DNA from 4 places in the Phytopseudomonas daroniae genome. Region 4 is predicted to be linked to each of the others. Evidence: riboswitches for the same ligand, from Rfam matches in the RefSeq annotation. Region 4 holds a riboswitch; each other region holds the start of a gene.

Region 1 (7,671 bases), on a different contig from region 4:
TTCATCCAGATGCAGCTCGGCGGTATTCACCACCAGACTGGCTTGATGGCCTTCGAGCAGTGCTTCGGGCACCAGGGAACCGGCATAGAGGATCACCGGGCACGAACGGATCAGGCGCTGACCCTTCACGGTAATCAGCTCGGGGTCGCCGGGGCCGGCGCCGATGAAGTAGACGGTCATGGGAGTCCTGAGTGTAGGGGAGAAGGCGCTTTGCTCTTCCTGCGTGTTGTTCGGCTTGTCCGATCGCTCGGCGGGGGAGCACCAGCCGGTGGATCGCCACCCGGTGGATCGATAAAGCGTGATCCACCCTACGAATCGCTGCGGGCAACGGCCAGCGTGGCGTTGGCGCTTTTGCGCTTGGTTATCCACAGGCGAGCGGTTCGACTGCTCAACCGTTCGGCCAGGGCCAAAGCGCTGGCCTCTGCAACGCTTGGGCTGCCGGTGACACGCAGGGCAATATCGGAGGTCTGGCTCAGGCGGTCATGGTAACCCGTCAGCACCTCGGCGGGCAGGAAGGTGATGGGCAGGCACAGGTACTCGGCCAGCTGCAGCAGCCCAGGCTCGTCGGCCTTGTGTTCGCTGCTGGCCAGGGCCGTCAGTTCGGCAGTGCTCGAGCCATGCTCGGCCAGCGTGCTGTCGAGCAAGGCCAGCAGCTCGCTCAGCGGGCAATCGCGCCGGCAACCCAGGCCGGCGACGAGGGTAGGGCGCTCGCTCACGCCTGCTTCTGCTCGCGGCCATGGAACCAGGCGGCGACTAGGCCCAGTACCGCCCAGAACGCGGCATTGGTCAGCAGCGAAGCGAGGATGAACTCATGCTCCAGGGCTTCGGGCGCCAGGCTTTCGTGAACCTCCGGGTGAGGGGCGCCGATCAGGTGGGGCAGGGCGAGGATGACCACGCCGAGGATGCGCAGGATCCAGTTGCTGCCAAACGCCAGCAGCGCCAGACCAGCGGCGGTCGAGGCGGCCGTGCCGATCCACCAGTACTGGCGCAGCACCAGCTCTGCGGCGGCGGTACCCGGCAGTTCCGGCGGCAGACCGGCTGAGGGTGCGAGCACGAAGGTGGTGAAACCGGCCAGGCCCCAGAGCAGGCCCTGCCAGGTTTTCTGTGGCGCGCACAGGGTGAACAGGCCGGCGAGCATCAATGCGAAGCCGACGGCGACCACCAGGTTGCTCAGGCCGGTGGACAACAGGCGCTGCCAGCCATCTTCCGGTGCCCAGGCTTCACCCTCGTGGCTGTGGCCGCCAGCGGCGTCATGCTCGTGAGTGGCGCTGGCAGTGTCGTGGCTGTGCTCGATAACGGCAGCGGGCTCTGCGACTTCGAACGTCTCCGCATGCAGAATCAGCGGAGTGACCCACAGGCTTTGCAGCAGGGTCAGTACGATGGCGGCGAGCAGGCCGGCGAAGCCCGCGGTCTGGGCAATACGCTTGATCATTCTGGCGTCCTCAGTGGCACGGAAACGCGGCGCTATGCCGGGTATCGTGGGCGGCATTGTGCAGGGCTTCGACGTGGGAGAACCCGGCGAAAAAGATCAGCGCGGCGCCGAGCAGGCAACTGCCCACGGCCAGGATCAGACGCTGTGACAGGGGAAGTGAAACGGAGGTGGACAGAGTGCTGGTGGACATGGGCGTGGCCTTCTGCAGGACGAGGAAGTCGAGGCAGAAAGACACAGCGAGAGAGCAGGCAAGGCGGCCTGATATCCGGCGTGTGCCCGCCCACCGCGGGTTGCCAAACGATTACTTCAGGCCGGTCTCCGGGCTCGTGACGACTGTCATGGGACAGTATTGGGTCAGCCTTCCCATGCCTGAGGCACAGTGGCTTCGATAACCCTTCGTACACATACCGTTGCGGGGGCAGCGCCGGACTTGCACCGGCTTCCCGTTTCACCTCGCGCTCGGCGGCGCGAGACACCTGAAACAGCTGCACAAGAACACCATGAAGCGGTGTTTGCGTCAATATGTTGCAAGGCCTGGTGACCCCTGTCGAGATTGACCGCCCGCCAGGCACTGCGTAGCCTTGCCGTCTTCGAGGTTCTTCATGCATCGCCATGGAGCTAGAACCTGTTAAAAGTCTGCTGCGCGTCGGCCCTGCTGCGTTAAAAACAGGCTCGGAATGCTCATGTACAAAAGTACACTCCGCTTCCTCGCCTGTTTTTGCCTTGCAGGACTCTAGCTCGCGAGCCTTTGAACAGGTTCTAAGAGGGAACACGGCAAGCCGTGGCTGCCCCCGCAACTGTAGCAGCGAGCGCATCGCCAACCGCCACTGGGAAACCGGGAAGGCCGGCTACGCGCCATGACCTGTGAGCCAGGAGACCTGCCTCGATAACGCTTTCGACAACCGGGCGGGGTGATCCGGTGATGCCTTCGTGCCAGCTTCGGCTTGTGCCTGCCATCTATTGCCCGCTCGCCGTTTCTCCAGACGCCAGGGGCCTCCATGAAAACGCTCGCCAAACTTCCCGTCACCATCGTCACCGGTTTCCTCGGTGCCGGTAAGACCACCTTGCTGCGGCACATGTTGGAAAACGCCGAGGGCCGCCGTATCGCGGTGATCGTCAACGAGTTCGGCGAACTGGGTATCGATGGTGAAATCCTCAAGCAGTGTTCCATCGGCTGCACCGAGGAAGAGGCTAATGGCCGCGTTTTCGAACTGGCCAACGGCTGCCTGTGCTGCACCGTACAGGAAGAGTTCTTCCCGGTGATGCGCGAGCTGGTGGAACGCCGCGGCGACCTCGACCATATCCTCATCGAAACCAGCGGCCTGGCCCTGCCCAAGCCGCTGGTACAGGCCTTCAACTGGCCGGAAATCCGCAACGCCTGCACCGTCGATGCGGTGATTACCGTGGTCGACAGCCCGGCGGTGGCCGCCGGCACCTTCGCCGCGTTCCCCGATCAGGTCGATGCCCAGCGCAAGCTCGACCCCAATCTCGATCACGAATCGCCCCTGCACGAGCTTTTCGCCGACCAACTGGCGAGCGCTGATCTGGTGATCCTCAACAAGGCCGACCTGCTCGATGCCGACGCCCTGGCGGCGGTGCGCACCGAAGTTGGCGAAGAGCTGCCGCCGGCGGTCAAGGTGGTCGAAGCCCATGGCGGTTCCCTACCGCTCAATGTGCTGCTGGGCCTGAACAGCGAGACCGAACTGCACATCGAAGGCCGCAAGACCCATCACGACAATGAGGAGGAAGACCACGATCACGACGAGTTCGACTCGTTCCACGTGGAACTACCGCAAATCGATGAAGCCCGCCTGCTCGCCGCGCTGAAGGACGTAGTGGCCAGGCACGGCATCCTGCGTATCAAAGGCTTCGTCGCCGTTCCGAACAAGCCAATGCGCCTGCTGCTGCAAGGTGTCGGCCTGCGTTTCGACAAGCACTTCGACCGTGCCTGGCAGGCTGATGAGGCGCGGGTTACCCGCCTTATCGTGATTGGCCAGGAGCTCGATCACACAGCCATCGCTGCCGAGCTGAAAGCGGCGCTCAAATGAAGCTTCAAGCTGCAAGCCTCAAGCCACAAGTGAAAGCCAGAAGCTTGGCTGCGGGCTGTTCCTGCTTGCAGCTTGTAGCTTGTAGCTTGTAGCTCGCTTAGATGCATCTTCTGCGTACTCAGCCCGGACAGTCGTTACCGGCCGACAGCATCGCCGACCTCGGCCAGACGCCTTCCGAGCTGGTGGTGTTGTGCACCGGTGATTCGCACTTGTCGCTGCTGGCCGAGGTCGCCTGCCATCTGCCCGAGGACTACCCCAGTCTGCGCCTGGCCAGCCCGGCGCAACTGGGCAACAACGCCTCGGTGGATTTCTACGTCGAGCAGGTGCTGCAGCACGCCAAGGTGATCCTGATCTCCGTGCATGGCGGTGTCAGCTACTGGCGCTACGGCATCGAGCGTCTGGTGGAGTTGGCCGGGCGCGGCAAGACGCTGATCCTGGTGCCGGGCGACGACAGCCCCGATCCCGAGCTGAGCGGCCTGGGTAACGTCGCCGCCGAGGATGCCGAGCGGCTCTGGCAGTATTTGCGCCAGGGCGGCGTGGACAATGCGCGGCAATTTTTCCACTGCATCGCCAGTCGCTACCTGGGGTGCGACTACCCCTGGGAGGCGCCGCGCGCACTGCCCCGGGTCGGCCTCTATCACCCGCACAAGAGTGATGTGCGCCTGGATGATTGGCGTTCCGAGTGGCAGCCCGATGCGCCGGTGGCGGCGCTGCTGTTCTACCGCACCCATGTGCAGGCGGCCAACACCGCCTTCGTCGACAGCTTTTGCCAGCGCCTGCGGGCCCAAGGCCTCAACCCGCTGCCCATCGCCGTGGCCAGCCTCAAGGAAGCCGCCTGCCTGGCACAGGTGGAGGACTGGCTGGACGAGGCCGGCGCCGCCGTTATCCTCAACACCACCGGCTTCGCCCAGTCCAACCCGGAAGCACCGCAGGCGCGGCCGTTCCGCCGCGATGTGCCGGTGTTGCAGGCGCTCTGCGCCTTGGACAGCGAAGAACAATGGCAAGGTAACGCCCAGGGCCTCGGCCCGCGTGACCTGGCCATGCATATCGCCCTGCCGGAGCTGGACGGCCGGCTGATCACCCGACCCATCAGCTTCAAGGGCCTGGCCTGGCGCAGCGAACGCAGCCAGAGCGACGTGGTCTGCTACCGTGCGCACCTGCCCGGCATGGATTTCGTCGCCGAACTGGCGCGGCGCTGGTGCGAGCTGCAACGCACGCCCGCAGCGGACAAACGTGTCGCCCTGGTGCTGGCCAACTACCCGACCCGCGACGGTCGCATCGGCAACGGCGTCGGCCTGGACACCCCGGCGGCCGCGCTGAATATCCTCCAGGCTCTGCAACAGCAGGGTTATCCGGTCGATGCGTTGCCGGACAGCGGCACCGCGCTGATTCACCAACTGCTCGGTGGCGTGACCAACGATCTCGACAACCTCGACCTGCGGCCTTGCGCCCAGAGTCTGGCGCTGGACGACTATCGGCGCTTCTTCGCGGTGCTGCCCGAGGCCAACCGCCAGGCCGTGCTGGAGCGCTGGGGCGCTCCCGAGAATGATCCGATGTACCGCAGTGGCCGGCTGATGATTGCCGGTCTGCGCTTCGGCCTGACCTTCGTCGGCATCCAGCCGGCACGGGGTTATCAGGTCGATGCGGCAGCGGTCTACCACGACCCGGATCTGGTGCCGCCTCACGGTTACCTGGCGTTCTATTTCTGGATGCGCCAGGTGTTCGCCGCCCAGGCGGTGATCCACGTTGGCAAGCACGGCAACCTGGAATGGCTGCCGGGCAAGAGTGTTGGTCTTTCCGAAAGCTGCTGGCCGACTTTGATCCTCGGTGCGCTGCCGAATATCTATCCCTTCATCGTCAACGATCCCGGCGAGGGCGCCCAGGCCAAACGCCGTACCCAGGCGGTGATCATCGACCACCTGATGCCGCCGCTGACCCGCGCCGAGAGCTATGGCCCCCTGCGTGATCTGGAGCGGCTGGCCGATGAGTATTACGACGCTAGCCAGCTCGACCTGCGCCGCGCCGCCGAGCTGCGCGGTGAGATCTTGGTCAAGGTGCGTGAAGCCAGCCTGGATCGCGAACTGGGCCTGCAGCTCAACGACGATCCGGCCAGCTGGTTGCCACAACTCGACGCCTACCTGTGCGACCTCAAGGAATCGCAGATCCGCGACGGCCTGCATGTGTTCGGCGAATCACCGGCCGGTACGCTGCGTCGCGACACCCTGCTGGCGCTGCTGCGCATTCCCCGCGGTGACGGCCAGGGTGGCAACGCCAGCCTGCTGCGTGCGCTGGCCCATGACCTGCAGCTCGACTTCGATCCGCTCGATTGCGACATGGCCGCGCCGTGGACGGGCCCACGCCCTGACATTCTGACTGGCCTAAGCGATGAGCCCTGGCGCAGTTTCGGCGACACCCGTGAGCGTCTTGAGCTGCTCGGATTACGGCTGATCGAAGGAGCGGACTTGCCATTCGCCGGATCGGCCAGCGCTGCCGTGCTGCGCAGTCTGGCTGAGCGCATCGCGCCGCTGCTGGATGCCTGTGGCGATGCCGAGATGCACGGCCTGCTCGATGCGCTAGATGGTCGCTTCGTGCCATCCGGCCCCAGCGGCGCGCCGAGTCGTGGGCGGCTCGACGTGCTGCCCACCGGGCGCAATTTCTATTCCGTGGACGTGCGCAACCTGCCCACACCCACTGCCTGGCGCCTTGGCGTACAGGCCGCCGACCGCCTGCTTGAACGCCATCTGCAGGATGAAGGTGACCACCTTCGCCAGCTCGGCCTGTCGGTGTGGGGCACCGCGACCATGCGCACCGGTGGTGACGATATCGCCCAGGCCATGGCCCTGATGGGCGTACGCCCGGTGTGGCAGGCCGGCAGCCAGCGGGTCGAGCGTTTCGAGGTACTGCCGCTGGAGCAACTCGGTCGCCCGCGTGTCGACGTGACCCTAAGGGTGTCCGGGTTCTTCCGTGATGCCTTCGCCAACCTGATCCGTCTGTTCGACGACGCCGTGCAGGCGGTCGCCGATCTGGACGAATCGCCGGACATGAACCCGCTGTCGGCACGGGTCTGGCAGGAAGCCCTGGCGCTGCAGGATGGCGGGCTGGACGAACTCGAGGCGCGGCGTCAGGCTGGCTGGCGGATCTTCGGTTCCAAGCCCGGCGCCTATGGTGCCGGCGTGCAGAACGCCATCGAGGAACGCCTCTGGGAAAGCCGCGCGGATCTCGCCGAGGTGTACCTGAACTGGGGCGGCTACGCCTACGGCAAAGGCAGCGAAGGTACGCCGGCGCGCGGCCAGTTCGCCGAGCGCCTGGAGCGTCTGCAGGCGGTGTTGCACAACCAGGACAACCGCGAGCACGACATCCTCGACTCGAACGACTACTACCAGTTCCAGGGTGGCATGTTGGCGGCGGTGGAAACCCTGCGGGGCACCAGGGTGGCCAGCTACTTTGGTGACAACAGCCAGCCCGATACCCCGCGCATCCGTACCCTCAAGCAGGAGCTGGCCCGGGTGGTACGCGCCCGCGCGGCCAATCCGAAGTGGATCGAGGGCATGAAGCGCCACGGCTACAAAGGCGCCTTCGAGCTGGCCGCGACAATCGACTACCTGTTCGCCTTCGATGCCACCAGCGAACTGGTCGACGACCACCAGTACGCCCTGCTTACCGACGCCTACCTGCTGGATCGGGATACCCGCGACTTTATCCAGCAGCACAACCCCGGCGCTCTGCAGGACATCATCGAGCGCCTGCTCGAAGCCCAGCAGCGCGGCCTCTGGCAGGAGCCGGGCGAGTACCGCGAGGCCCTGGAGAACCTGCTGATCGAGGGCGAGGAAAGCTAAGGTCTATTAGCGCGTTGGCCGGAGGGAGGCGTAAGCAGCCGGTCGATGATTCGCGTTAAACGAAGGATCAGGCCTTCGGCCCCGGATTACGCCTGCGGCTAATCCAGGCTACGTTCGTGCCATGGTTCCCCGTAGGTTGGATCGGGGCGCGCAGCCTAGCCCGTAGGATGGGTGAAACCCATCAATTGCCGATGGGTTGCACCCATCCTACGGCCGTCCGCTCTCGCCTTGAAGCTGCCTTCAGCGCTTTTTCGGCTTTTACAAGTCCCCTCGGTTGCCCTGGCCTGACCTTGGGTTTAGCCTACCTGTTCATTTCCAGAGGAGTTTCGTCCAATGCGCCAGTAATGCCGTCGTG
Region 2 (7,671 bases), on a different contig from region 4:
GCTGGGTCTTGAGGAAATACAGCTGGTTGCTGGCACTCAGGCTGTCGCTGATAGTCCAGTCGGTAACCAGCCGAGTCGACTGATCGTTGTACTGCACCGTGGCGTTATCGACGTTGTAATTACGCTCGCGCAGGCTCTCGCGGTAGTGGCCGTCCACCAGCGGTGTACCGAAATACTGCTGCGGTTCCAGGTCGCCGTAATCGTGGCTGAGGGTGAAGCTCAGGTCGTCCGTCGCCTCCCAGCGCAGCGCGGCGCTGATGGCCAGGCTCCGCGAATCGCCACGATCGACCCAGCCATTGCTGGCCTGCTGGTTGAGGTTGAAGCGGTAGCTCAGGCTGTCGCTCAAAGAGCCGCCGCTGTCGAATGCCGCCTGCTGACGATCATCGGAGCCGTAGCCCAGGCGCACGCGATTGCGGATCTCGCCTTCGAAAGGTTTCTTCGGCACCACGTTGACCACCGCGCCAGTCGCACCCTCGCCGTACAGCACCGAGGCCGGGCCGCGCAGGATGTCGATGCGCTCGACCGACCAGGTATCGACCGGAAAGGTCACGGTGCCGGCACCGACGTAAAGACGCGTGCCGTCATACAGCTGCATGGTCGAACTGTGCCCAGTGAAACCCCGCGCGGACAGCGCGGTACCGCCATTGCCTGGCGTGCCGATGAAGGTGATGCCGGGCGAACGGGTGACCGCCTCCTGGACGGTGGCGTTGTTGCGTTTCTGAATCTGCTCGGCACCGATACTTGTCACGCTCGCCGGCGTTTCCAGTGGTGTCAGGTTCAGGCGCGAACCGGTCGTGGCAGGCGTATGCAAGTCGGGCGACGCCGACTCGTCCGCAGTGCCGGTAATCGCCGTTGAAGGCAAGGCCAGGGCCTCGTCCGGCTCGGCGGCCTGAATAGGCAGGGCGAGAAACACGCAGGGCACCAGGCCCACACGCAGGGATTTGCCCGACAGGGCATCGAACAGGGAATATCGGGACATGTCGTTCCACTCGAAACAGGAATGAATGAATCCCGGAGGGAACAACGCATAGGGAATCGCAGGCGCAGAAAGCCCACGGAAACCGGCCTGCGCCCGCCCACCGCGGGTTTGCCAAACTGAAGTTTCGGGCCGGTCTCCGGGCTCGCGAGGGTCATGAAGCAATCACCTTCCCATGCCGTGGCACAGTGGTCTTTCGAATGCTTCGCTCGCATACCGTTGCGGGGGCAGCGCCGGACTGATCAATTGCATGACGAACCGGCTTCCCGTTTCACCCCATGCACGACGACATGGGACACCTGAAACTGGCGCGCATCTGACCATCGAAGCGTCGAGCCGTCAATCGTTGCCATGCGGCTCGCTCGATCCATGCGCCACGGGATCGCCTGCTGAGATAACATCGCCGGGCCCGGATTGGCAGGAAACATGCGATGAGCAAACACGATGATCGACCGACCACCCAGCGCCCCTCTGCCATCCCAGGCAAAGCGCCGACGCTGGCGGACGTGGCCAAGGTCGCCGGGGTTTCGCCGATCACCGTGTCGCGCACCCTCAATCAGCCGGAGATCGTCCGCCCGGAGCTGCGCGAAAAGGTCTTTCGTGCCGTGCACAAGACCGGCTACGTGCCGGCCATGCTCACGGGCGTGGCCGAACAGCGCAGTCGGCTGATTTCCCTGCTGGTGCCGACCATCGCCAATTCGATCTTCTCGGACACGGTGCAGGCGCTGATCGACACCCTGACCGAAGCCGGCCACGAAACCCTGATCGGCCTGACCAACTACTCCGCCGAGCGCGAGGAACAATTGCTCGATGCCATTCTGCGGCGGCGGCCCGATGGCATCGTGCTGACCGGCACCCTGCACACCAAGGCCAGCCGCACGCGCCTGTCACGCTCGGGCATTCCCATCGTCGAGTCCTGGGATCTCGCGCCCAGGCCGCTGGACATGCTGGTGGGGTTTTCCCACGAGGCGGTCGGTGTGGCCATCGCGCGTTACCTGACGGGCAAGGGCTATCGCCGCTTCGCCGTGGTGACCCTGGATGACCCGCGCGGCCACCGGCGCTGCGACAGCCTGATCAGCGAACTCGCCAGCCGTGGTATTGCCGGCGTCCCCCGCGTGGTACTGCCGCCACCGGCGACGGTAAACCTCGGGCGCAAGGGCCTGCAGCGTCTGCTCGCATCCGGTGAACGTCCCGATGTGGTGGTGTGCAGTTCCGACACCCTGGCCCACGGCATTCTGGAAGAAGCCACCGAACGGGGCATTCGCGTGCCGCAAGACCTGGCGGTGATGGGCTTTGGCGACCTGAGCAGCGCCGCGCACTTGCACCCGGCGCTCTCCACCGTGTGCATCAACGGCGCGGACATTGGTATCCAGGCCGCCCGTGCGCTGGTGCAGCGCCTCGATCATCCGCATGAAGAGCCGGTGAAAGTACGCATCGACACCGGCTTCAGGATCATCGAGCGGCATAGTGCCTAGCGTGTTCTGTGCTTAACGATGCAGCCCCAGGCACGCCTCAACGCCAGGGTGCAAACCAACCCAAACCGTCTTCAGTGAGGCCTCGTGGGTTGTATTCGCAACCGATCCATCCGTCATAGCCGAGGTCGTCAAGCATGGCGAATAACTGGGGATAGTTCACCTCACCGGTGTCCGGCTCATAGCGATCCGGCACGCCGGCAATCTGTATATGCCCGACCCCGGTCTGAAAGCGCTTGAAGCAGGCGGTGAGATCGCCCTCCATGATTTGCGCATGGAAGAAGTCCATCTGCACCTTCAGGTTTGGCTCCCCCAACTCGGCGAGAATGGCATGGCCTTCGGACTGAAGGTTGATGAAATAGCCAGGTATCGAACGGGTATTGATCGGTTCAATGAGGAGTGTCAGTTGATGCTCGGCCAGGCGTCGGGCGGCATAGCGAAGGTTCTCCAGATACACCTCGCGCATCCGCGGACGCAGACCCTCCACACTCACTAGCCCGGCCATCGCGTGCAACCGCGGACAGCTCAACGCGTGCGCGTATTCGATGCCCCGATCAACACCTTCACGGAACTCCGCCTCGCGCCCTGGCAAGGCAGCAATGCCCCGCTCCCCAGCCGCGAAGTCGCCCGGCGGCAGATTGAACAGCACCTGACGCAGGTCATGCTCGGCCAGACGTTCGGCCAGCTCGGCCGGTGTGAAGTCGTAGGGAAACAGGTATTCCACCGCCTTGAACCCGGCGGCCGCGGCACGGCCGAATCGCTCCAGGAAGGGCACGTCGTTGAACATCATGCTGAGATTGGCAGCAAATCTAGGCATTGCACTCACCATTGGGCGCCGAAGGTCTGGCGCAGTTCGTCAATTTGTTCATCGTCGAGCGCGCGTACCGGCTGCTGGCGAAGCAGCAGGTAAAGCTTGGCGGTTTCTTCGAGCTCTTCGATGGCGTAGGTGGCCGCCTCCAGGCTCTTGCCCGAGACGACGGGCCCGTGGTTGGCGAGCAACACCGAGCTGTGCTGCCCCACCAGGCCGCGAATCGCCTCACCCAGCCGAGGATCACCGGGACGGTGATAGGGAATGAGTGGCAAGCGGCCGACGCGCATGACGAAATAAGGGGTCAGCGGCGGCAGGCAAGAGGTTGCGTCAAGACAGTCCAGACAGGAGACCGCCGCCGAATGCGTACAGTGCAGATGCACGATGGCGCCGGAATCATCGCGCCCCTCGTACACCGCGCGGTGCAGAAAGGCTTCCTTTGATGCCGGCTTGCCGGCAAGGTGATTGCCCTGCCAGTCCAGCTTGGCGATATCGGCGGGATCCAGCCGGCCCAGGCAGGCGTTGGTCGGGGTCAACAGCCAACCATCGTCAAGGCGAACGCTGATGTTGCCCGATGAACCAGGGCTCAGCCCGCGCAGGTACAACGAGCGGCCGATCTCGACGATCTCTTCGCGCAATGCGCTTTCCTTGCTCATGCCAGCCTCTCCCACGCCTTGATCATGAAATCGACACTGCCGAAGTTGCCGGACTTGAGCGCCAACGCCAGCGGCTTGCCGGGTTGCCCGAGGGTCTGGGTCCATGGCACCCCAGGGTCGATGCTCGGCCCGATGCGCAGGCCTTCGATGCGCAGTGCGCCGACCACCGCACCGGACGTTTCACCGCCGGCCACCAACAACTGACCGATGCCCAACTGCTCGACCAGCCCTCGCGCAACCGCCGCAAGAGCTGCCTCGATACGCTCGCCCACTTGCTGAGTACCGAACTGCTGCTGAACACGACGCACCGCCTCGGGCGGGCTGCTGGCGTAAATCAGAACCGGCCCCTGGTGCTCCGCGGCCCAGGCCAGCACCTCGGCAACCAAGGCGTCGCCACGCGCCATCAGCTCGCCGGCCTCCAGGCGAAACGCCGGGTACAGCGCTGCTGCCTGCTCGATCTGGGCGAGTGTTGCCCTCGAGCAGCTGCCACTGAGGATCGCCTGGCGCCCCCAGCCCGGTTCCAGCCGGCTCGCTTCGCCACTAGCCTGGAGCAGCCCCCTGGCCTGCCAATCCTGCGCCATGCCCAACGCCAGGCCGGAGCCCGCCGTGACCAGAGGCAGGTCGGCACAAGCGGCGCCCAACACACTCAGGTCATGGTTATCGGTGGCATCGCTGATGGCGATGCCTATGCCTTCGGCGCGCAATGCGGCGATCCGCTGGCGGGTCGCGTCAACGCCGGCACGAAGGGTACGGTAGTCGATCAAGCCAACCTGGTGAGCAGTCTGCGGCTGCAGCACACGTATCAGGTTGGCGTCCTGCATGGGCGTGAGCGGATGGTCTTGCATGCCGCTTTCGTTGAGCAGCACGTCATTGGCGAACAAGTAACCGTTGAATACGCTACGCCGGTTTTCCGGGAAGGCCGGACAGGCGATGGTGAAATCGCTGCCCAGTGCCTGCAGCAGCGCGTCGCTGACGGGGCCGATGTTGCCTTCGGCGGTAGAGTCGAACGTCGAGCAATATTTGAAGTAGAACTGTCGGCAACCTTGCTCGCGCAACCAGTCAAGCGCCTGTAGCGATTGGCTGACGGCCTCATCCGGCGCCAGGTTGCGCGACTTGAGCGCCACTACCAGGGCGTCGGCATTGCCCAACTCCAGCGGCCGAGCCGGTATGCCGATGGTCTGCACGGTACGGGCACCGCCACGCACAAGCATGCTGGCGAGGTCGGTCGCCCCCGTGAAGTCATCGGCGATGCATCCGATCAAGGGCATGGTCAAATCTCCTCGTTGGCGGCAGCGGGCAGCTGGATGCCGGGAAATATCTTCGCCACGGCAATATCGTCTTCTCGCCCCAATCCGGCGGCCGAGGCCTGCTTGAACATCTGGTGCGCGCTGGCCGTCAGTGGCAGTGGGAATACCGCCTCTTGAGCACTGTCGAGAACCAGGCCGAGATCCTTGACGAAGATGTCCACCGCCGAGCGAGGCTGGTAATCGCCGGCCAGTAGATGCGGCACGCGATTTTCGAACATCCAGGAGTTGCCCGCGCTGTGGCTGATCACCTCATACAGCGCCTGCGGGTCGCAGCCCTGGCGTATGCCGTACGCCATGGCCTCGGCCGCAGCGGCGATATGCACCCCCGCCAGAAGCTGATTGACCAGTTTGATCTGCGAGCCCTGCCCTGCTTCGTCGCCCAGTCGGTAGACCTTGGCCGCGACAGCCGACAGCGCCGCCTCGCACCGTTCGAAGGCGGCGACGGGCCCGGAGGCCATGATGGTCAGCTCGCCAGCAGCGGCCCGTACCGATCCGCCTGAGATGGGCGCATCGAGCATCGCGACCTGCTGTTCGGCCAAGCGTCTGGAGATGCGTCGTGCCGCTGCCGCGGAAATCGTCGCACAGGCGATTACCACCGTGCCCGGACGTAGTCGCGAAGCGACCCCATGCTCGCCGAACAGCAACTCTTCGGTTTGCGTTGCATTGACCACCACGATGAACAGCAGGTCACTGGTCGAGGCGCTGTCGCCCAATGTGGCAACCGGCATACCACCTTGTGCCAGGAAGGCCTGGCGTACCTCTTCGCGAATGTCGTAACCCCATACCGGCAGGCCGGCGCGCAACAGGGAGTGCGCCATACCAAGCCCCATGGAGCCTAGCCCGACCACGCCAATGCTGGATATCGCTGTCATCTGGTGAGTCCTCTTGTAGTTGTTATTGAGAAGGCGTCTGCGCCTCCCGCAGACGAATTTCGGCATTGCGCAGATGCATGGAGGCCGCATGCCGCGCCGCCTCGCTATCGCCCGTAGCAATCGCCTCCAACAGCGCATGGTGCTCATGGTCGACCTGACGCATGTACTGCGCATTGCTCGCCTCATTGCGACGGGTCACGCTGATTGCCTGCTGGAGCAGTTGGTGAAGAAAATCGACAGTCTCGAGAAAATGCTGGTTGCCCGTGGCGGCGACCACGGATCGGTGGAAGGCGAGGTCTTCTCTAACCCCGTCCTCGCCACGCTCGACCGCTTCGTCGAGCTCGGCCAGCGCGTTACGCATGGCCCGTAACTGAGCACTGCTGCGACGCGATGCGGCCAGCTCGGCGGCTTTGATTTCCAGCGCGCTACGCAGCTCGAGGATTTCCACCACCGCCGCGAAATTACCTTGCGGTTGCGGCAGACGTAGCGCAACCGACGGGTTGGCCACGACGAACGTCCCGCTACCCTGGCGAGAGATGAGCATGCCCTCGCGCTTGAGCATCGAAATGGCCTCACGCACGACGGTGCGGCTGACGCCGTACTGGTCGCACAAGGCCTGTTCGGTAGGTAGCCGCGTACCGGCACCCAGCTGACCTTCGTGAACCGCCGTACTCAGACGTTTGGCCAGCCGCTCGGCGAGTTTTGGGGTGGCTTCGTTCAACATTTCCACAGGTATCTCCTGGCAATCGTCGCGCCTGTTTGCCCCCAGTGGCGGCAAATAAGAACAACGCGAGCGGTTGCACCAACGTTAAATTCATCATACAACATGACAACTACCTGTCACCTGATTCATCAATAACAAGAATACGGGGCACGCGTATCACCCCGAATATTCTCCTGAACGGAGTGTGTCGCATGAAGATATTGGTAACTGGTGGCGCCGGATTTCTCGGTGCCCGTTTAATCGAGGCGCTGCTCGCCCCCGGTGCACGCGATCTCCTGCGAGCCGATGACAGTATCGTCTCGGCCGACCTGGCGCCCTGTCCAGTGAAGGATCCGCGCGTCACCTCGCACATCGGCGATATTTGCGACCCCGCCTTCATCGCCTCGCTGGTCGGCCCTGATACTGGCGTGGTCTATCATCTGGCCGCCGTCGTCAGCGGTCAGGCCGAAGCGGACTTCGATCTGGGGCTGCGCATCAACTTCGATGCAACCCGGGCGTTGCTCGAAGCCTGCCGTCAGCAGGGGCAGGCGCCACGCTTCGTGTTCGCCAGTTCACTCGCGGTATTCGGCGGGCCGATCCCCGAGCAGGTTCCCGAATCGCTTGCGCCACTGCCACAGTCATCCTATGGGGCACAGAAGGCAATGGCAGAGCTGCTGATCGCTGACTACTCGCGCAAGGGATTCGTCGATGGCCGCGTGTGCCGGCTCCCAACGATTTCCGTGCGCCCCGGCAAGCCCAACGCCGCCGCCTCATCGTTCGCCAGCGGCATCCTGCGCGAGCCGCTGGCCGGCATGGCAAGCAACTGCCCGGTTCCGCTCGATACCCGCCTGTGGCTGTCTTCGCCGCAGACCGTGAT
Region 3 (7,671 bases), on a different contig from region 4:
AGCCGCATGAACGCATCGGAACGCTCGCCCAAAGCCTCGGCGGTCAACCGGCGTTCGGCCTCGACCAACTGATAGATGTCTTCACGCAGCACCGGCCGGGTGATGCGGATGAAGCGCCACGGTTGCATCAGGCCCACACTGGGCGCCTGGTGGGCCGCTTCGAGCAACTTCGCCAGCAGCTCGGGCGCCACCTCGCCGCCACTGAAATGACGCATATCGCGGCGCTCGGCGATGGCCCGATAGACCGCGGCGCGCTCGTCAGCGCTGAAGGCGTGATCGTTCATGGCCGCAACAATGCCGCTGCAGTGGCCGGATTGGACGGCAAGTAAAAGTGAATATAGGACGCGGTAAGTCGACCGAGACGGAACACCGCCTCGCTCACCGGCTTGTCGTTGGGGCACTCGCCGAGGGCCAGCGGCTGCAGATCGGACTCGAGGCGTGAATGGTGATAGCTGTGCCCACGCAGCAACCCTTCGGGCAGCGTCACCGCCTGCAGCGCCAGGGCGACCAGGCGCTTCTGCATCTGTGCGTGGCCGGGCACCAGCCCGGCCAGTTCGGCTCGCTCACCGGCCACATCGCTCAGCGCATCGAGCAGGTAGAGCATGCCACCGCACTCGGCGAGGATCGGTTTGCCGGCATGCTGATGAGCCGAGATGGCCTCGATCATCGAGCGATTAGCCGCCAACGCCTGCAGATGCAGTTCGGGGTAACCGCCGGGCAGATAAAGGCTATCCACCTCGGGTAGCTGCTCATCGGCCAGCGGACTGAAGAACACCAGGGTCGCGCCCATCTGCTCCAGCAGATCGAGATTGGCCTGATAGGTGAAAGCAAAGGATGAGTCACGGGCCACGCCGATACGCACACCATCCAGCAGTGGCTGTACGGGCGACATCGGCGGAGCCGCGAAAGTCACGGGCGGCGGCAGAGTTACGGTCGCCGTCTGCGCGAGAGCGTCGGCAGCGGTATCCAGACGTACATCGAGGTCGGCAAGTTCACCTGCCTGCACCAGCCCCAGGTGCCGGCTCGGCAATTCGATGGCGGCGCTGCGCGGCAGTGAGCCGTACCAGCGAATGGATTCCGGCAGGCTGTCACGGATCAGGTCATTGTGCCGCCCGGGGTTGACGCGATTACCGAGCACGCCGGAGAACGGCAGATCAGGCTGATAGCTGGCCAGGCCGACGGCAAGCGCACCGAAGGTCTGGGCCATGGCCGAGCCATCGATCACGCCCAACACCGGCACACCGAAGCGGCGAGCCAGGTCGGCGGCGGACGGCGAGCCGTCGAACAGGCCCATCACCCCCTCGATGAGAATCAGGTCAGCCTCGCCAGCGGCCTCCCACAACAGGCGGCGGCTCTCGGCCTCACCGACCATCCACAGATCCAGCTGATACACCGGGTTGCCACTGGCGCGGGACAGGATCATCGGGTCGAGAAAGTCCGGCCCGCATTTGAATACCCGCACGCGCTTGCCCTGGCGGGAGTGCAGGCGTGCCAAGGCAGCCGTAACGGTCGTTTTGCCCTGCCCCGACGCCGGGGCCGCGATCAACAGTGCCGGGCAGTGACGCGGCGCGCGTTCGCCAGCATCGGGACTGGAAACCATACTCATCAGAATTCGACGCCTTTCTGCGCTTTGACGCCGGACTTGAAGGCATGCTTCACGAGCGTCATCTCGGTAACGGTATCCGCCGCCTCGATCATCGCTGGTGGCGCGCCACGGCCGGTGACCACCACATGCTGCAGCTCGGGGCGCGATTCGATATCACGCAGCACCACATCCACATCCAGATAACCATGCTTGAGGGCGATGTTCAGCTCGTCCAGCACCACCAGGGCGATCTGCGGGTCGCTCAGCAGTTGCCGAGCGACCTCCCAGGCCCGATGGGCTTTCTCGATGTCGCGCTGGCGATCCTGGGTGTCCCAGGTGTAGCCCTCGCCCATCACGTGATAGCTGACCTCATCGGGAAAACGGCGGAAGAAATGCTCTTCGCCGGTGGCCATGCCGCCCTTGATGAATTGCACCACGCCAACTTTCAGCCCATGACCCAGCGCGCGGGCGACCATGCCGAAGGCAGAACTGCTCTTGCCCTTGCCATTGCCGCTGTGTACCAGCAACAGCCCGTACTCGTCCTGAGCTTGAGCGATCTTCTCGTCCATCAGGGCTTTCTTGCGCGCCATGCGGGCGTTGTGTCGCGCATCGCGCTCTGTCGATTCGCGGCTTGGGGATGGGCTCATGGGATCTCCTCAGCGCCGGGCTGCCAGGCGCACGCAGGTGAAACGGTCGGGCAGGAACCAGGCTCATGCCGAACAATAAAAGGCTCACACAGAGGGAAGGCGGGCGCTGACCGGATCGATCGCGCATCGGCCGCGCCCACCGCGCAACTCAGGAAAGCGACAGGCCGGTCTCCGGGCTTGCGAGCGCCGCGTCTGATCCAGACGCAGCCACCAGCGCCGCCTTCCCGTATCAGCGATACAGTGGCAAAAAACGCGGTTTGACTCGTTTACCGTTGCGGGGGCAGCGTCGGCATTGCCTGCTTAATAGAGCAGTGGCGCACCGACTTCCCAGTTTCACCCCCGGTCGAAAGCGGGGACACCTGAAGCAAGCGACGAAGGGTAAGGATTGGCTGCGCCAGCGTCAATCGAAGACTCAGGGATGGCTGGCCAGCTCGACCGGAAAGACGCGCTTGGCTTCGATGTAGGTGCGCTGCCAGTAGCTGTTGCCGAGGCTGTCGAGGCGCACGGTGCCGCCCGAGGACGGCGCATGCACGAAGCGACCTTCACCGACATAGATGCCGGCGTGGCTGACCTGACGGCCGCCATTGGTGGCGAAGAACACCAGATCACCGCTGCGCAGGGCTTCACGCCCGATGGTCGGCGCTCGCATGCTGATCAGCTCGCGCGTCGAACGAGGCAACTGGATGCCGGCTGCATCGCGGTAGACATAACCGATCAAGCCGCTGCAATCGAAGCCACTGGCCGGCGTATTGCCGCCGTAGCGATAAGGCGTGCCGACAAGACCCAGGGCACGAAACAGCACATCGTCGGCACCGCCCTGATAACCGCCAGGAACGGGCGCTACAACGACTGGTTGCGGAACGGGTACCGGCGCTCGACTGGAGCAGGCACTGAGCAGTGCGACGAGAAGCAGGAAGGCGATGCGGACGGTAGCAGTCATGGACGGACGATCCTGGAGCCTGGATGCGTCCTACTCTGCCGCGTTCACAACTGCAGTGCAAGCTTTAGCTTTACGCTGCAGTTCGTTGAAAACCATCAAGATGTTGCCCGATCTCTACAAGACCGGACAGCAGTACCTCAATGCTGGGAGGCCAGATGCTCGGTCGGCGCGAGAGCCAGGACACGCTTGGCTTCGATGAAGGTGCGCTTCCAGTAGCGATCATCCAGGCTATCGACCCGCACACCACCACTGCGGCTGCTGGAAGAATGGATGAACTGATCATCCCCCAGATAGATGCCGGCATGGCTGACACGACCGCGCCCATTGGTGCTGAAGAACACCAGATCACCGGGCTCCAGCTCTTTGCGCTCGACCAGCGGTGCGTCGATCTTGATCATTTCGCGAGTCGAACGCGGCAGTTCCATGCCCAGTTCCTCACGGAACAGATAACCGATGAAGCCACTGCAATCGAAACCGGTTTTCACCGAGCTACCACCGAAGCGGTAGCGGGTACCGACCAGGGAAAGCCCTTTCTCGAGGACACTATCCGCCAGAACCGGAAGCTCATAGGGCGCGTGATCGGCAAAGTCGGCGACTGCGTCGTCTTCGACAGCATCGTTCCTGTCCAGAACAGGCGCTGCGACCACCGGTCTGGCAGGCAGAGAAGCCTGGACAGGGGCGTCGATCTGGGGTTGTGGAGCATGGTTAGCGCAGGCGGCGAGAACCATCGTAAGTGCGAGAGGCACGAGGGGTGCGAAGCGTTTGCGCATGGGCACGACCGTGGCGTGAAAAATTAACAGCCGCGACTATGCCTACTAACAGGGCCATTTGCAAATTCTATGATGCTTTATGTGACTCAGTAGTTCCGGGAAAACATCTAAGGCCCTTTCTTCCATCCTGAAGTCAACCAGATCGCTGACCTCGCTCTGCGACAAATTGACCTCCACCGTCACTCCGCCAGACTGGCATGCGCGCAGCAGCGGCTCGACTATATAAGGAAAGCTGGCACTGGTGCCGACGCTGATCACCAGATCGAAGCCCTTCTCCAACTGCGCACAAAGACGCTCGACGGCCGCCTCCGGCAGCATCTCGCCAAACAGCGTCACGGGCGGGCGCAGCACTCCACCGCAATGCGCGCACAAAGGCGGTAGCGGTCGCTGCAGATGCTCGGCGAGCCGCTCATCCACGCCGCCACACCGCTGGCAGTGAAGTGGCGCCAACTCACCATGGATTTCGATCAGGCGATCCGCCGGACTGCCTGCCAAACGGTGATAGCCGTCGATATTCTGGGTGAGCACCCAGCATTCGGGCTTCAAGGCCTGCAAGTCGGCAATCGTCACATGCCCGGCGTTCGGCCGAGCCGCCAGGCAGGCGGCGCCGAGCTGGGCCAGGTATTTCCAGCACAGCGCCGGGTCGCGGCGCAGCATGTCGCCCGACAGCGCCACCTCGATCGGCAAGCCCTCTTCGGTATGGCCGTTGTACAACCCGCCTAGACCGCGGTAAGTAGGCAGCCCGGAGTCGGCCGACAAACCGGCGCCAGTGATGATCAGGATCCGCTGCGCAGCGGCGATGGCCGAGGCGATGCGCGACAGATGCGGGTGCATCAGTGATTGACCGTGTGCGCCAACATCACCGACAGCTGACACAGCGGTCGACCGCTCTGCTCGTGCCACTGATTGAAAGCAGCCTGTACCGCCGCACGATCACGCTGGCTGTTCGGCGCCTTGTCGATGATTTTCTGTGCTTTGAGCGCAGCGACCATGTCGTCGCTGGGAATGAAGGTGTCCTTGCCGACCATGCGCAGAAAGCGTGGTGCCGAGAGGCCGCCAAGCTGGCTGCCCTGCTTCGCCAGCCAGTGCCAGAGTCCGACGATATCGGTCACCGGCCAATCGGCGATCAGCGCGCCAAAGGCGAAACCGGGCTCAGGGCTGGTTGTCTTCACGGCAGCAGCCGGGCCGGTCAGTGCGCCACGCTCCACATCGAGAATGAACTGCGCGTTGCGCGGCACGCTCTTGAGCTTGCCCAGGTGACGGATCAGGCGTGTGTCCTGCATCAGCCGCTCGAGGCGCTCGCCGCCCATCAACACGACCTTTTCCGGGTCGAAGCCGAAGAACACTTCCTCGAAGGCCGGCCACTTGGCGTCCACCAGGCTGTGCTTGAGGCCGGCACGAAAGATGCGCAGGCTCATGATCGACAGATAGCGATCATCGCTCAGGGCCCGCAGCTTCTTGTCAGAGGCCGGCTGCGGCAGGCGCGCTTCGAGCGCCTCGACCGAACCGAAGCGGTTTACGCAGTACTCGTGCAGCCATCGGTAATCGTGCATCGTTGCGGCCAGCCCTCGAAATTACAGGTTCATCACATTCAGAAAGCGCGGCGTGGCCTGGTCATCGATCTTCAGGTTGGTGAAGTCGAACAGGTTGCGGTCAGCCAGTTGTGACGGCACCACGTTCTGCAAGGCACGGAACATGATTTCGGTACGCCCCGGTGACTTGCGCTCCCACTCCTGGAGCATGTCCTTGACCACCTGGCGCTGCAGGTTTTCCTGGGAGCCACAGAGGTTGCACGGAATGATGGGGAATTCCTTGAGCTTGCTGTAGGCCTCGATATCGGCCTCGTTGCAATAGGCCAACGGGCGAATCACCACGTTGCGCCCGTCATCGGCGCGCAGCTTCGGCGGCATGGCCTTGAGGGTGCCGCCGTAGAACATATTGAGGAAGAAGGTCTCGAGGATATCGTCACGGTGGTGACCGAGGGCCATCTTGGTCGCACCGATTTCGTCGGCAAAGGTGTACAGGGTGCCGCGACGCAGGCGCGAACACAGCGAGCAGGTGGTCTTGCCTTCCGGGATCTTCTCCTTGACCACCGAATAGGTGTCCTTCTCGACGATGTGGTACGCCACGCCGATGGATTTCAGGTAGGCCGGCAGCACGTGCTCGGGAAAGCCCGGTTGCTTCTGATCCATGTTCACCGCGACGATCTCGAAGTGAATGGGCGCGACCTTCTGCAGATACAGCAGGATATCGAGCATGGTGTAGCTGTCCTTGCCACCGGACAGGCAGACCATGACCTTGTCGCCCTCCTCGATCATATTGAAGTCGGCAATGGCTTCGCCGGCCTGCCGACGCAGGCGTTTCTGCAGCTTGTTCTGATTGACCGAGAGGGTGCCCATGGCGCGCAAAAATCCGCTAGAAGTACTGAAGCCGCGCATTTTACCCAGAAAATAATGCGTACCCCAGCCACAAAACGGCTAACAGGCTGTTGAAAAACTACCTGCGTTGCCATCGCGGCGTTAAAAACAGGCTTAGCAAGCCGCTTGCGGCTAACGCACTTCAGTGCGGCCCGAAGGGCGAGCGCAGCGAGTCATGCTCATTTACAATGCGTAAACTCCGCTTTTTCGCCTGTTTCTGCCTTGCGCTGGCTGCCTCGTCAACGTTTTTCAACGGCCTGCTAACCGTCGCCGAGTGGTCCATGCGCTTCGTCATGCAAGGCAGCCGACCTTCGATTAAGGTGAGCCGATGAACGAAGAAACCACCCCCGCCGCGCAGCTGCTCGAATTACTGCATGCAGCTCCCGAAGGCCTCTCGGAATACCAGCTGCTGCTGCGACTGAGCCGCAGGCAAGGCACTGCAGAGCGCCTGCCCAGCGATACGCTGGAACTGTTTCGCACCCACTTCCTGCTGTTTCACACGCTCTACAGGCTGCGTGATCAGCTGCATGCCGAACAGATGGCACTGCTGCAGATCAGCCCACTGTGCATTCGCCTCTTGCCTTACCAGGCGGGTGAAAGCGCCTTGAGCGAGAACGATCCGCTGCGCGAGTATTACCTCGACCTCGATCACCTGCGCGATACGGGTGCGGAGGATGTACGGAAACTGCTTGAAGCCTTCTGGATACGCTTGCAGGGCGGCGAGGAAAAACAATCCGCCCTCGCCGTACTTGAGCTGGACACACATACCGGCGAGCTCGACCTGTCGATCATCAGGCAGCGCTACCGACAACTGGTCAGCCGCCACCATCCCGATCGCGGCGGTAGCACGCAACAGCTGCAGAGCATCAACCACGCCATGGAAACGCTACAGCGTTATTACCGCTGAAGGCAGACACCGTTCAGCCCGCAATCACTGCGTGAAGAGTTGATCTGCGGCATAATCGGCAACAGTCACCTGCCTCCGATGCCGCCATGCCAGACCAGATCCACGCCCGCGTCGAAGCCTGCTATCAGCAGGCGGAAAGCTTCTTCAAACAATCCTTCAAACGCCCCGAGGTGAGTTTCAAGCTGCGCGGCCAGAAGGCCGGGGTGGCTCATCTCACGGAAAACAAACTGCGCTTCAACCCGCAGCTGTACCGCGAGAACCAGGAAGACTTCCTGCTGCAGACGGTCGCTCACGAAGTGGCTCATCTGATCGCCCACCAACTGTTCGGCCCGCGCATCCAGCCACATGGTGAGGAATGGCAACTGATCATGCGTGGGGTCTACGAGCTGCCGCCGCATCGTTGCC
Region 4 (7,671 bases):
GCCGAACAACACGCGGTGACGCTCGCCGCCGGCATGGCCTGTGAAGGCGCCAAGCCGGTGGTGGCGATCTACTCGACGTTTCTGCAGCGCGCCTATGATCAACTGATCCACGACGTGGCCGTGCAGAACCTCGACGTGCTGTTCGCCATCGACCGCGCCGGCCTGGTCGGTGAAGACGGCCCCACTCACGCCGGCAGCTTCGACCTCTCCTACCTGCGTTGCATTCCCGGCATGCTGATCATGACGCCGAGCGACGAGAACGAACTGCACCACATGCTCACCACCGGCTACCAGTTCGCCGGCCCGGCAGCGGTGCGCTACCCGCGTGGCAGCGGCCCGAATGCGCCGATTGACCGCGCACTGAGCGCTCTGCCGATTGGTAAAGGCGTGATCCGTCGCCAGGGCAGCGGCGTCGCCCTGCTGGTGTTCGGCGTGCAACTGGCCGAGGCCCTGCGCGTCGGCGAAACGCTGAACGCCACGGTGGTCGACATGCGCTTCGTCAAGCCCCTGGACGAAGCCCTGATCAGCGAACTGGCCGCCAGCCATGAGCTGCTGGTGAGCATCGAGGAAAACAGCGTGATGGGCGGCGCCGGCAGCGCCGTCAGCGAATTCCTCGCCCAGAGTGGCGCGCTCAAACCGATGCTGCACCTGGGCCTGCCCGACAATTATGTCGAGCACGCCAGGCCCGAACAGATGCTCGCCGAGTGTGGCCTGGATGAAGCGGGGATCGAAGCGGCCGTGCGTAAACGCCTCGCTATTCTTGAGAAAAATTCAAGCAAAGACTGAGGTGCTTGCTTGTAATTCACTCAGGCGCACACTAAGGTACGCGGCGTTCATATCCTGCAAGGTGCGCCCTGACGATCAGCCGTCGGGCGTTAAACGGGAAGCCGGTGCCCTCGCCCAGCGAGTCATCCCGGCGCTGCCCCCGCAACGGTAATCGACTGCAGTACTGCACAGCCGCTCAACAGCCACTGGGTTTCCCGGGAAGGCGAGTGACTGAGTCGAGAGCCCGGAGACCGGCCTCGCAGGATTCGACTGGTGTTGCGGAGGGCATCACCGTCAAGCGACGGCCTTCTGCGCCGCGCTTGCTTCTGCCCTCCTCGAAAGTCTGCCGACCTTTGAGGAAATACATGTGAAATTGTCCCGCCTGATCCTTGCGACGTCTCTGGCTCCCGGCCTGGCTTTGGCCCAGGCCACCAGTTACGACGACGCCCTGAAGCTCTCGGAAACCGTCATCACCAGCAATCGCGAGGTACAGCCACGCGAGCAGAGCAGTACCGCCAGCACGGTATTCACCCGCGAAGATATCGACCGCTTGCAGCCCAGCAGCGTGCTCGATCTGCTGGCCCGCGCTCCCGGCGTACAGGTCACCCGTAGCGGTGGCAGAGGCAGCAACAGCGGCCTGTACATCCGTGGCACCAAATCGGCGCAGAGCCTGGTACTGGTCGACGGTCAGCGCATCGGCTCGGCGTCCGCCGGTATCTCCCCACTGGAATACCTGAATATCGAACAGATCGAGCGCGTCGAGGTACTACGCGGTTCACGCTCGGCGATCCATGGTGCCGACGCGATCGGCGGCGTGGTGCAGATCTTCACCCGTCGGGCCACTGGCGAGGGGCTCAATCCGCGCCTGCGTATCGGTTATGGCACGAACCACACCTGGGAGCGCAGTCTCGGCCTCTCCGGCGGCAACGCAGACACCCGCTTCAACCTCAGCATGAGTGCCGATGACACGCGCGGCATCAACCGCACCTATGCCCGAGTGGCGCCGGATCATGACCGCGACGCCTATCGCAACAACGCTTTCAGCGCCAGCCTCAGCCATCGTTTCAGCAACGAGCTGGAGGCCGGTTTCAGTGTGCTGGATCAACGTGGCGAGAGCGAATATGACCTGGGTTGGGATGGCGCCTACCCCTATGCCGACTACCAGCTCACCAGCTACTCGGGCTTCGTCAGCGCCCAGTTGCTGCCGAACTGGAAAAGCCGCGTGGAACTGGGCCACAGCGAGAACCGCTCCGCCGAGCGTTTTGACGATGTTCCCGACAGCAGCCCGTTCAGCACCTACCGTGACAGCCTGGCCTGGCTCAACACACTCGATTTGGGCAATGGCAACAGCCTGCTCGTCGGTGCAGAAAGCTATCAGGAACAACTCAACAGCAACACTGACCATGCGCAGGACAGCCGCTGGAACCATGCGCTGCTCGCTCAGCACAGCTACCGCGGCGAAGTGTTCTTCACCGAGCTCGGCCTGCGCCACGAGAAGAACCAGCAGTTCGGCAGCGCCAATACCTTCAGCGGCGCGCTGGGCTACAAGCTGGATGCGCGCAACGAACTGATCCTCTCCTACGCCGAAGGCTTTCGCGCGCCAACCTTCAATGACCTGTACTGGCCGGACGGCGGCAATCCGGATCTGCAGCCGGAGACGTCCAAGTCCTACGAACTGCAGTGGCGCAGCCAACTGGCCGAGCGCACTACGTTGCAGGCCTCGGTCTACCGCACCGACCTGCGCGATGCGATCAATGGCTGGCCTGCCGAAAACGTAGACAAGGCGCGCATCAACGGCTTCGAGAGCAGCCTGCAACACGAGCTGCTCGGCTGGCAGACGGCTCTCGGCCTGAGCGTGATCGACCCACGTGATCGCACCACGGGCAAGCAACTCGATCGCCGCGCCAAACGTACCCTGAGCCTGGATGTGGATCGCCAGTTTGGCGACTGGTCGTTCGGCGCGACCTGGCAGGCAGTCAGCCGTACTTACGACGATGCCGCCAATGAGCGTGAGATCGCCGGCCACGGCCTGCTCGGCCTGCGCAGCAGTTGGCAGGCCACGCCAGAACTGGCACTCGGCCTGAAGGTGGATAACCTGCTGGACAAGCGTTACAGCCGTACGCAGTACAGTTATGGAAGCTGGCCGGTGACGAATTACAGCGAGTATCGTGAGGAGGGCCGTACAGCCCTGCTATCGCTGACCTGGACGCCAGCGTTCTGAGAGTCTGTTCACGATCTTTGTGCACCTGGCAAACAGGAACCCGTATCCCTATAGATCGGCGGCAATAAGGCGCAAGCGGCCTGTCGTAGGGTGGACGACGCTTTACCCGTCCACCGCTCTGCAATCGTAATGGTGGATGAAAAGAGCGTCAGCTACGCGCCCCGATCCACCCTACGGGGTGAGCGTCCGCTTGCGTCTTTTTGCTGTCCTTGCACGTGGAATCTCGTCGAAAGATCGTGAACAGGCTCTGAGTCAGGCAATCGACATGCTCACACCCAGCCCTGGGCTTTGAGCTCGCTCTTGAGGTAGGCGTAGTACACCGGCGCAGCGACCAGCCCGGCGATGCCGAACGCCGCTTCGAACACCAGCATGACCAGCAACAGCTCCCAGGCACGCGCCTTGATCTGCCCACCGACGATGCGTGCGTTGAGGAAGTATTCGACCTTGTGGATGACGATCAGATAGGCCAGCGCACCGATCGCCACCCAGATCGACATCGACAACCCCACCACGAAGATCGCCGTATTGGAGATCAGGTTGCCAACCACTGGCAGCAGCCCCGCCACGAAAGTGATCAGGATCAGCGTCTTGGTCAGTGGCAAGTGCACACCGAACAGCGGCAACACGCCAATCAGGAAAATGCTGGTAAAGGCGGTATTGAGCAGGGAAATCTTGATCTGCGCGAACACCACGTTGCGGAAGGCCTCGACGAAATGCCCGACACGCGTCAACAAGGCACCGGCCAATGGCTTGAGCTCACCCGGTTCCGGCACGTTCTGCAGGGCAATGACCGCACCGAGGATCATGCCGATCAGCACCGTGACGAACATGTGCACGGCCCCCTTGCCCAGCAGTTGCAGCTCGCTGATATGGCCGCGCAGCCAATCGTGCAGTGCGATGCGGATGTCGTCGACGCTGGCCGGCAGGTAGGCCACCAGCACCTCCGGCAACTGGGCGCGGGCACGGTCGATCACCTCGAACAACTTGCCCATCAGCCGCCCCGGGTTGTTCAGCTCGTGTATCACCAGCGAGAAGCTACCGGCGAACACCAGACCGAGCACGGCGATCACCAGCACGCTGAGCAGACCGACAGCCAGCAAGCGCCCGAGATGCCCGGCGAACATCCGTTGCATCGGGCGAGCCAGACGGTTGACCAGTTCGAACACCAGCAAACCGGCCAGCAGACTCGGCAGCAGTTTCAACGGGAAGACCAATAGTAGCGCGGCGCCAACGATCAATGCGCTGGCGGGGGAAAACCAAGGGGAGACAGGGGCTTTCATAACATCTGCAACAAACGGGAAGGCATCCAATCTGCCAGTTGCCAGCGCGCTTTACCAGCGTCATCGCATGTCGGCAGTAGGCGGTGCGACCGCCATCACCGAGCGGGTGCCAACAGCTCGCAGAGTTTGGCGGTCGCATCGAGCATCTGGAAGCTCGCGCGCTCCAGGCCTTTGTCCGGTAACCCCCACAATTGCTCGCGCTGCACCGCCGTGAGCTGTGGCCAGCGGCGCCAGGCCTGCAGTTGCCTGATGTCGCCTGCGATGATCACCGCAGGGTCGCGCTGCAGTACGGCCTCGACACTCACCTGCGGGGCCGGCAAATGCAGATCGGCAAATACATTGCGCGCACCGCAAACCTGCAAGGCATCGCTGATGATCTGCCCGCCACCCACGGTATACAACGGCGCATCCCACACCTGATAGAACACCGGCACGGGCCGCTCGCGGCGATAACGATCACGCAGCTCATCCAGCCCGGCCACGAAACGCTCATGCAGGCGCTGCCCCACCTCTGCCCGGCCAAGATGCTCGCCGATCTGCACGAACTGGTGAGCCAGTTCGTGCAGCGAATGGGGTTCCAGCACCAGCAGAGGAATACCGAAGCGTTGCAGTTGCTCGCGCTGAGTGGCACTGACACTGCCCGGCCACAGCAGCACAAGGTCAGGTTGCAGGGCCAGCAGGGTTTCCATCTCCAACTGCCCGTAACGCCCGACTGAAGGTAGATGAGCCAGTGCTGCTGGGCGTTCGCCGCCGTCGAGCACACCGACCAGGAGGTCGGCGGAATCCAGCTCGAGGACGATTTCGCTCAACGAAGGCGCGAGGCTGACCACACGCTCGGCGGCCGACAACACCGTCACCTGCAACATCAATAACGCGAGTAAAGCGCGCAGCATCAGAGCTGCCTGGGAATTCGATAGAGGTAAAGCAGCACGACACTGGCGAGCGCCAGCAACACCAGCGGCACGGCTTCCAGACCTGCGAATACCGCCAGGGCGGCGATCCAGGCCGGCAGCCCGGCGCCAAGAAAGGCCGCACGTCGGCGCTCGGCCAACGTCAGCCAGGCAGCAGGCTCGTCAGCCGTATCCAGCGCCTTGACGGTGGCAAACAGCGCACGCTTGTAAGCGCCGAATAGCGGCAGGCTGACGAACAGCGAGGCCAGCCCTGCGACGAACAGCGGCATGGCCAGCACGCCAGGTTGGCGACCAGCCCCGAAAACGAAGTTGATCAGCAGCAGCGGAGCCAGGGTCAGTGCCAGTTGCCGCCACCAGAGCAGGGCCAACCGGCGCTTGACCGCGGCGCGGGTCAAGGCCGCTCGACCTCGCCCTGGTGCAGCTTGCCGAGCATATGCCCGAGCTTGCCGGCTTTGGTCGCCAGGTATTTGCTGTTGTGCGGGTTCTGCCCAAGCTGCAGCGGCACACGATTGGCCACGGGGATGCCCATGTCGCCCAGCGCCTTGACCTTGCGCGGGTTGTTGGTCATCAGCTTGAGCGAAGAGATACCCAGATGCTGCAGCATTGGTAGACAGATCGCGTAGTCGCGCATGTCCGCACCGAAGCCCAGGCGCTCGTTGGCTTCGACGGTATCGGCGCCACCATCCTGCAGTTCGTACGCACGGATCTTGTTGAGCAGGCCGATGCCGCGACCTTCCTGACGCAGGTAGAGCAACACGCCCCGGCCGGCTTCGGAGATGGCCCGTAGCGCGCCTTCAAGCTGGAAGCCGCAATCACAGCGCAGGCTGAACAACGCATCGCCGGTCAGGCATTCGGAATGCAAGCGACCCAGCACCGGCTCGCCATCAGCCACGTTACCGAAGGTCAGAGCGACATGCTCTTTGCCGGTGGCCTCCTCGAGAAAGCCATGCATGGTGAACACGCCGAACGGGGTCGGCAGTTGGGAGGCGGCGACGAACACGACAGGCACCGGATGCTCCTGGTATCGGAAAGGATGCGGATTTGCGAGGGGTGATAGTGTAACAGCAGCGCCAATACCCGCGTCAGCCGAATTACCGATCAAAAGGATCGAGCGTCCGGCTCATGCGCTGCCTAGGGTCTGTTGCCGTTTCAACGCGAGCCGCGTTGCAGCGAGAAATCTCGCCAGGCCGGGCGGCGATCCGCTAGGCGGAGGACGCAGGGAATGGACTAGCCGTCCGCGTTTTCCCTTGCCAAGTCCTCCAACGACGCATGGCGAGATTTCCCGCGCAACCAGCAGGGCCGGCCATGCGTGAAACGGCAACAGACCCTAGTGTCGCGACAACGGTCATATGTCGGCCAGGGTGGTCGATGTGCCCGAGGCGGCGAACGGGGTATCGTAATGTGGGATGGCAGCTATGTGGCGCAAGCGGCCTGTCGTAGGGTGGACGACGCTTCACCCGTCCACCGCTCTGCAATCGCAATGGTGGATGAAAAGAGCGTCATCCACCCTACGGGGTGAGCGTCCGCTCCCGCCTTTGAGCGACCACCCAGCCCAATCGCTCGGATACGACATTTGATGTGTGACGCTACACTAGCCTGACAGCGAATTATCGGCGCGCAGCGCAATCGATCCCGACACGGCTTCCAACCGCCACGCCAAGTGCGCCGAAATCGCCTTTCCCCACCTCGATGATGTAACGCACCGGCTCCTTCGAGCCGTGTCGCTGCAGGCTGTAGGGCTGCATATCGACCACCTTGCGCACCACGCCGCCAGCATCGATAAAAGCTGCCGAAAGCGCCACACGCGTATTCTTCATCCACAGCTCGCGCATCCCCTCCTCCGGCCAGGCGAAGAGCATGCCGCTGCCGATATCGTCCCGCCCGGACAACCCCACCGCACGCGCCTCGGCGCTGGCGGCGAGCGGCAGATCCAATGTCTCGCCATTGGGAAAGCCGACCCTGCACTCGGACAATTGCGCCAGGGCTGCAGAGGAAGCGAGCCCCAGGCCGCCGACCAGGATGCAGCGCAGAACCCAAGGTGCCATGGGTAACCTCGAACCTGAGAAAAAAGGTGATCCTACCGACAAGCGCCCGTTTTCGGCACTGCCGATACGATCAGCGCCTGACAGGAGACGCCCCAGCGTCCCTGCATTTACCGCTATAATCGCGCATTTTTCCGGGCTCACAGGCCCGCCAACGCTTTCAAGCAGGCACGCATCCATGACCATTCAGGCCGCCGAAGTCGCCAAGCGCCGTACTTTCGCCATCATCTCGCACCCCGACGCCGGTAAAACCACCATCACCGAAAAGCTGCTGCTGATGGGGCAGGCAATTGCCGTGGCCGGTACGGTCAAGTCGCGTAAATCGGATCGCCACGCGACCTCCGACTGGATGGAAATGGAGAAGCAGCGCGGGATTTCCATCACCACCTCGGTGATGCAGTTCCCCTACCGCGAGCACATGGTCAACCTGCTCGACACCCCCGGTCACGAAG

The links. A riboswitch is a leader RNA that binds a small molecule or an ion and turns the genes downstream of it on or off. The one in region 4 is predicted to bind cobalamin.
Region 1: linked by a shared signal. The riboswitch ahead of DNK10_RS12180 (CbtB domain-containing protein) and the one ahead of DNK10_RS03075 (TonB-dependent receptor domain-containing protein) in region 4 are both predicted to bind cobalamin.
Region 2: linked by a shared signal. The riboswitch ahead of DNK10_RS25595 (TonB-dependent receptor) and the one ahead of DNK10_RS03075 (TonB-dependent receptor domain-containing protein) in region 4 are both predicted to bind cobalamin.
Region 3: linked by a shared signal. The riboswitch ahead of cobO (cob(I)yrinic acid a,c-diamide adenosyltransferase) and the one ahead of DNK10_RS03075 (TonB-dependent receptor domain-containing protein) in region 4 are both predicted to bind cobalamin.

What each region holds. Positions count from the first base shown of each region.
Region 1 covers NZ_QJUJ01000004.1:290,109-297,779, reverse strand. Annotated here, with positions in the region: gene cobM (precorrin-4 C(11)-methyltransferase) at 1-180, opposite strand, end outside; gene DNK10_RS12190 (cobalamin biosynthesis protein) at 309-716, opposite strand; gene DNK10_RS12185 (CbtA family protein) at 713-1,432, opposite strand; gene DNK10_RS12180 (CbtB domain-containing protein) at 1,443-1,622, opposite strand; cobalamin riboswitch at 1,725-1,927, opposite strand; cobalamin riboswitch at 2,151-2,332, shown strand; gene cobW (cobalamin biosynthesis protein CobW) at 2,431-3,480, shown strand; gene cobN (cobaltochelatase subunit CobN) at 3,582-7,316, shown strand.
Region 2 covers NZ_QJUJ01000020.1:7,610-15,280, forward strand. Annotated here, with positions in the region: gene DNK10_RS25595 (TonB-dependent receptor) at 1-979, opposite strand, end outside; cobalamin riboswitch at 1,090-1,294, opposite strand; gene DNK10_RS25600 (LacI family DNA-binding transcriptional regulator) at 1,408-2,451, shown strand; gene otnI (2-oxo-tetronate isomerase) at 2,489-3,265, opposite strand; gene otnC (3-oxo-tetronate 4-phosphate decarboxylase) at 3,271-3,912, opposite strand; gene otnK (3-oxo-tetronate kinase) at 3,909-5,180, opposite strand; gene ltnD (L-threonate dehydrogenase) at 5,183-6,091, opposite strand; gene DNK10_RS25625 (FadR/GntR family transcriptional regulator) at 6,114-6,815, opposite strand; gene denD (D-erythronate dehydrogenase) at 7,007-7,671, shown strand, end outside.
Region 3 covers NZ_QJUJ01000005.1:278,228-285,898, forward strand. Annotated here, with positions in the region: gene bluB (5,6-dimethylbenzimidazole synthase) at 1-284, opposite strand, end outside; gene DNK10_RS14715 (cobyrinic acid a,c-diamide synthase CobB) at 281-1,600, opposite strand; gene cobO (cob(I)yrinic acid a,c-diamide adenosyltransferase) at 1,606-2,232, opposite strand; cobalamin riboswitch at 2,378-2,610, opposite strand; gene DNK10_RS14725 (C40 family peptidase) at 2,645-3,172, opposite strand; gene DNK10_RS14730 (C40 family peptidase) at 3,310-3,942, opposite strand; gene DNK10_RS14735 (NAD-dependent protein deacylase) at 3,988-4,776, opposite strand; gene DNK10_RS14740 (DNA-3-methyladenine glycosylase I) at 4,776-5,495, opposite strand; gene ttcA (tRNA 2-thiocytidine(32) synthetase TtcA) at 5,517-6,341, opposite strand; gene DNK10_RS14750 (DNA-J related domain-containing protein) at 6,688-7,266, shown strand; gene DNK10_RS14755 (SprT family zinc-dependent metalloprotease) at 7,311-7,671, shown strand, end outside.
Region 4 covers NZ_QJUJ01000001.1:640,920-648,590, forward strand. Annotated here, with positions in the region: gene dxs (1-deoxy-D-xylulose-5-phosphate synthase) at 1-786, shown strand, start outside; cobalamin riboswitch at 829-1,039, shown strand; gene DNK10_RS03075 (TonB-dependent receptor domain-containing protein) at 1,133-2,986, shown strand; gene DNK10_RS03080 (AI-2E family transporter) at 3,256-4,266, opposite strand; gene DNK10_RS03085 (cobalamin-binding protein) at 4,362-5,159, opposite strand; gene DNK10_RS03090 (MFS transporter) at 5,159-5,572, opposite strand; gene ribA (GTP cyclohydrolase II) at 5,569-6,186, opposite strand; gene DNK10_RS03100 (DUF192 domain-containing protein) at 6,785-7,222, opposite strand; gene DNK10_RS03105 (peptide chain release factor 3) at 7,398-7,671, shown strand, end outside.